Pedosphaera parvula Ellin514: one gene and its partner. The protein of the gene in region 1 binds, or shares a complex with, the protein of each later gene. Links are inferred from orthologs where the notes say so. Each region holds a gene or a part of one and is shown on either strand. Other genes may lie near its edges.

Region 1 (2,891 bases):
GTTAGCAAAGTCTTCATAAATTTCCCGTGATTTGGGTATCCATAGGCAGCAGAATTGGTTTTCAACCCCATCTAAAACAACCAACTCCATAACAGGCACTTTCTCCATGGGGTGTTTCCTGTAAACTTCCCGGAACTGGGATCGAGCGGGGTTGAACCTTGGGGTTCGATGTATATACCGAACGCCAAAGTTAATTTCCGGAATGGGAAAGAGAACCGGAATGAAAGCAGGCAATTAGTTTGGTGGTAATGGAGACTGAAAAAGCCATGGCCTTGGGATGAGGAAATTCATTAGCCATTGGGAGCAGGGTGCTTTTGATTTGAGGCGGCGTTGTCGGCCAGGGCTGGCAGGATTCCATTGGATCGGGCGCGCTGGCTTGAGCTTTTTGTCCTTCCGGACGGGCACCACGCCAGCGTCATTCCCCACTCACAGATCCACTTTGGGATATGCTCGTGGCTCACTCCTTGTCGGGAAGAAAAATCTGCTGCGCCATCGCACTCCTCCCAACGGAACGCTGCCAGCCTTGCCTCAAACCAAAATCCCTCCTGCCATTCGGAAATTTCTTTCGGCATTCGGTATAGGGATGGGGCGTGTAGGCAAAACACCGACTGGCGATTCAGCTAAAGTCGGATTGTTCCGAGACTGAACAAAAAGTATTTCAGACAGAGTGAAAAAATACCTGGTATTTACTTATTACGTTGGCCGCCCCCTGGGAGGGGTGAAGGATTTTCTGGACGCTTTCGAAACAGTCGAGGAGGCGCTGGAAAACATCCTTGATGAGCGCAACAGGTACTATCAGATTGTGGATCGAACAAACATGAAAACCGTCAAGGAGGGGTTGGCAATGTTCAAGCGGTTTTCGACTGAGGGTTTTCGGGCCGAGGACTCGGGATTTGAAAAATAAGTTCCGTCAGAAAAGGAGCGGAGGCAAATCTTGATCCTTGAGATTTGCCCGAGAGCACTTTGTGAGTGATGAAAATGTTTGGGAACTGACCAAGGGACAGTTCCCGTGTCGACTAACGAGTTTTAAGCAGCGCTTTTCTTTTGCCCTGCCAGCATAAAATCCATGTAGGTAATTAATTGATTTTTCATCTCCTTGCGCGGGACGATGGCGTCGATGAGTCCACGGTCGAGGAGGAATTCAGCGGTTTGAAAACCGGGAGGCAGCTCGGCTTGGGTTGTATCTTTGATAACACGAGGACCGGCGAAACCGATCATGGCGCCGGGTTCAGCAATGATCAGGTCGCCGACGCTGGCGTAGCTGGCCATAACTCCGGCAGTCGTGGGGTGAGTCAAAACGCTGATGTAGGGGAGCTTGCTTTTGGCATGATAAGCCAGAGCACCGCAGGTTTTGGCCATCTGCATGAGGCTGAACATGCCCTCATACATACGAGCACCACCACTAGTGGAAATGATAATAACAGGCAAACTTTTTTCCGTGCCACTCTCAATAAGCCGGGTCAACTTTTCACCCACCACTGAACCCATGGAACCGCCAAGAAAGCTGAAGTCCATAACCCCCAAGGCAACTCGATGGTTCCCGATGCGAGCAATGCCGGTAATAACGGCATCTTTCTGACCGGTCGATTTTTGGTATTCCGAAAGTTTTGAAGCGTAGGTTGCCACACCGGTGAAGCTGAGAATGTCCTTGCTGGTCATTTCAGCATCCATTTCCTCAAAGGAGCAGGTTTCCACGAGCGAGTGGACTCGTTCACGAGCACTGATGGAAAAGTGGTGTTGGCAGTGAGGGCAGACCTTCAGATTCTCGTCCAGCTCCTTATCGAAAACCATCGTGCTGCATTTCGGGCACTTGGTCCAGAGACCTTCAGGAATCTCCCTTTTCTTGGATTTTCCGGAGCCAATCTTGGGCTTCTTGGCAAAACTAGTGCTGCCGGTGGTTGCGGCAGGCGGCGTGACGGCCGGTTCGGGAGCGTCGATGCCCAGGGACTTTTTGTTAAATTGAGTGGTCGCCATTTAGGAAATCCGTGAGTTAAGGGTTGAGGGATGCGAACAGGCACGCCAGATACTTCTGAGCTGCATCATCAAAGTTGAATGACAATTGGTCATTTTAAATTCTAAAGTCCACGGGCCACGGTCCAAACACATATATCCGCAACACCCGCAGGCTTCAATAGCTTGGCACAAGCACTGGTAGTTGCGCCAGTGGTAAAAACATCGTCCAGAATCACCAGCTTTTTGCCATTTAGGCCTTGAGTGGAACGCAGGCTGAAAGCTTTTCCGACGTTGGCCATGCGCTCATTACGGCTGAGTTGGGTCTGTGTTCGAGTGGGTTCGACTCTCTGGAGGAGCTTTTTGTTCACGGGAATGCCCGTGGCGAGTGAGAGCCGGGCGGCAAGACGTTCCGCTTGATTAAACTCACGTTCATGCTGCTTGGCGGGATGCAAAGGAACTGGAATAATCATGTCCCATTGCTCCTGAGTGAGGATTTTTGCCGCCTGTCGGATGAGAAGGTCGGCCAGAAATGCCTCAAACCACATATGGCGCTGGTACTTATAACGGTGAACAATGTCGAGAACCATTCCTTCCGCAGTGACGGCAGAGCGGGCAGTTCGGAAATGAAGTTCCATTTCCTTACAGTTATGACACTCAAAGGTTGTGGTAATATCCCCTTCATACGGCAACCCGCATCGTGCGCAGAATGGTGGTTGGATAAAGCGAACCTTTTCCCAGCAAAGCGGACCAACGAAACCCTCGGAAGCGGAAGCGCGTTCAGCGCCACAAATCTGGCAAACTTCAGGGTAGACAAAACTGAGACCGGCATCAAGCCACGGTTTTAAGGATTTGAGAGTGGAGATCATGCCGGGTTCTTTGGTCGCTTTTGGGGGAGTAGCTGCTGGAGAACTAAAAATGCACCCAACAAAACGATCAAT
Region 2 (2,819 bases), on another replicon or contig:
TCTGGGCGGATGAACGCTGTGTTCCGCCAACTGATCCGGAGAGCAATTATGCTGTGGCTAAAGAGCTTTTGTTCGATCCGCTGGGAATTCCGGAGCGACAGGTTCACCGAATTCGCGGGGAAGAAAGAGAGTTACTTGCGCTATCGGATGCAGTGAGCAATATTTGTAATGCGGCAAAGCTTAATGCAGCAGGGCAGCCGATGTTGGATTTGGTTTTCCTGGGCATGGGTGAAGATGGGCATGTGGCATCGCTCTTCCCGCAAGAAGTGGAAGAGGAGAGACAAAAGCCCGAAATTTACAGGTCAGTGAGGGCAGTAAAGCCGCCGCCGCAACGGATTACGCTTGGCTATAAGGCTATCGGAGCCGCCAAAGACATTTGGGTGCTGGTTTCCGGGGCGGGGAAAGAAAAAGCGTTAGCGGAATCGATATCGCCGAATGGTGAGACGCCATTGGCCAAGGTTTTGAAATTAGGGAATCAGGCAAAGATTTTTTCGGACGTGAAGCCTGGCCGGTAAGTGAGTGAAAAATTGTTCTTTCTCAGAATGAGTTGCGACCTGAAAGATTTTTCGGAAATAATTTAAAGTATTTCCGAACGAAATATGGGTTAAACAATCTATATTTCAGTAGATGTCGCTGTTCGTTTAGGGTTGGCATAGGGATTATGCTAGTAGTGAGGTTCGAACAGCGTGAAATAGTTGACCTCATTACCCTTCTGAGCGCCTCGGTGAAGGCGTATTAATCTCCATCATCACTGAGCCAGAGCAATCTGGCTCTTTTAATGTACAGAATTCGGCATTGCGTGGAGAGTGATGACAACCTAAACTGCCCGCCGCATGAAAAATCTGCTAGATTTTGAAAAGCCGATTTTTGAACTTCAAGCAAAGCTTGAGGAACTGAAGAAGCAATCCCGATCGCTGGGAGTCAGCTCGGAAGAAGAAATTAAAAAATTTGAAGAAAAGATTGCTGAAACTCAAAAGCAAATCTTCTCGAATTTAACGCCCTGGCAAAAGGTCCAGTTGGCGCGGCACCCCAAACGTCCATTCACCCTGGATTACATCCGGAACACGTTTAGTGGTTTCAATGAGTTGCATGGGGACCGGTTATATGCGGAAGACCGCGCAGTAGTTGGAGGCTTTGCTTATCTGGAAGACAAGAAGGTTATGGTGATCGGGACCCAAAAGGGGCGCGACACCAAGGAGAATATTTTGCGCAACTTTGGTTCGGCGCATCCGGAGGGTTATCGCAAGGCGCTCCGTTTGATGAAGATGGCCGATAAGTTTGGTTTGCCGATTGTCACGCTGATTGATACGGCGGGAGCTTATCCCGGCATTGGAGCTGAAGAGAGACATATCGCTGAAGCAATTGCGGTCAATCTTCGCGAAATGATGTTGTTGGAAGTGCCCACCATTGCGGTTGTCATTGGCGAAGGCGGGTCAGGCGGGGCGTTGGGAATTGGAGTGACCGACCGGGTTTTAATTCTGGAGAACGCCTATTATTCCGTCATCAGCCCGGAAGGCTGTGCGGCGATTCTGTGGAAGGATCGTGCCGCGGCGCCCAAAGCGGCTGAAGCCTTAAAAATTACCGCCAAACATCTGCTCGAATTGAAACTGGTGGATGAGATTATTCCAGAACCGCTTGGTGGTGCTCATAACGATTCCAAAATGACTGGCGCCACTTTAAAAACTCATCTCCTGAAGCAACTGGATCAGTTGGAGAGTTTGACTTCGGCTGAACGATTGAAGCAGCGTTACGCACGTTTCCGCGCTCATGGACATTTTATTGAGAAACAGATTCCGGCTGCCTGATAATTACGAATGACGAGCTGCTGGATTCATCTCTGCTGATTCGTGCTTCGCATTTCACTGATGCTTTATCCGCTCACATTTAAACCTATTTTCAAGGAACGCGTGTGGGGCGGTCGCAACCTGGAGCGGCTTTACAAAAAGCCACTGCCACCTGATGTGCCGATTGGGGAATCCTGGGAAATTTCTGATCGACCAGGAGATGCCAGCATCATTGCGAATGGGCCTCTGGCTGGTAAGGATCTGCGCTGGCTGATGGAAAATCACGCTGACGAATTATTGGGGGCGTCCCGTCGCAATACGAAGAGCTTTCCGTTATTGGTGAAAATATTGGATGCTCAGGAAAAGCTTTCATTGCAAGTGCATCCTCCCGTAGAAATTGCCGCCAGCATGGGTGGGGAACCGAAAACTGAGATGTGGTACGTCGCGGAAGCGACACCCGAGGCAGACCTGTTTGTTGGTTTGAAAAAAGGGGTTACTCGTCCGGAGTTCGAGCAGAAAATTAAAGAAGGAACAGTTGCGGAGTGCTTTCATCGCATCCCGGTCAAGAAAGATGACGTCATGTTCCTCCCGAGTGGGCGGGTCCACGCGTTGGGAGCAGGAAGTGTGATTTTTGAAATCCAGCAGAATTCAGATACGACGTATCGGGTGTTTGATTGGAATCGGACGGGATTGGATGGCAGGCCGCGGGAATTGCACATTGAACAATCGCTCAAGAGCATCAATTTTGAGGATTTTGAACCCCGGCTGATCACAAGCATTTATTCGAGAAGCCCGACATTCAGCGTGCGGGTTTTGGTGGACGATCCTTTATTCAGGATTGATGCCTGCAAGGTCAAGCGCGGGCAGCGGTTCTATATTCGTAGCGAAGGGGCGCAAATTCTTGGCATACTGCATGGCCGTCTGGAGGTTGGGTTTGGCGAAATCAAGGTTTTGGCAGGAGCCGGGCAATTTGTGGTACTGCCAGCCTGTTTGGGGCGTGTGAGCCTCACGGCCGATACGCAGGTTGAATTCCTG

Evidence for each region. The genes of interacting proteins can lie anywhere in the genome.
Region 2: the proteins of accD (region 1) and CFLAV_RS04170 are in contact, whole or in part, in a solved structure (PDB 8UXZ), measured with the Escherichia coli proteins. The link is inferred for Pedosphaera parvula Ellin514 from one-to-one orthologs.

The regions. Positions count from the first base shown.
Region 1 is NZ_ABOX02000044.1:54,277-57,167, reverse strand. It holds accD (acetyl-CoA carboxylase, carboxyltransferase subunit beta), read right to left. Parts: upstream 1,975-2,891; coding sequence 1,027-1,974; downstream 1-1,026. Other genes in the region: CFLAV_RS24675 (CPBP family intramembrane glutamic endopeptidase), read right to left, coding at 2,816-2,891; CFLAV_RS24680 (ComF family protein), read right to left, coding at 2,076-2,588; CFLAV_RS24690 (hypothetical protein), read left to right, coding at 668-904; CFLAV_RS35750 (hypothetical protein), read right to left, coding at 291-572; CFLAV_RS24700 (hypothetical protein), read right to left, coding at 1-17.
Region 2 is NZ_ABOX02000004.1:79,627-82,445, reverse strand. It holds CFLAV_RS04170 (acetyl-CoA carboxylase carboxyltransferase subunit alpha), read left to right. Parts: upstream 1-833; coding sequence 834-1,805; downstream 1,806-2,819. Other genes in the region: CFLAV_RS04165 (type I phosphomannose isomerase catalytic subunit), read left to right, coding at 1,848-2,819; pgl (6-phosphogluconolactonase), read left to right, coding at 1-515. UniProt on the Escherichia coli protein: Component of the acetyl coenzyme A carboxylase (ACC) complex. First, biotin carboxylase catalyzes the carboxylation of biotin on its carrier protein (BCCP) and then the CO(2) group is transferred by the carboxyltransferase to acetyl-CoA to form malonyl-CoA.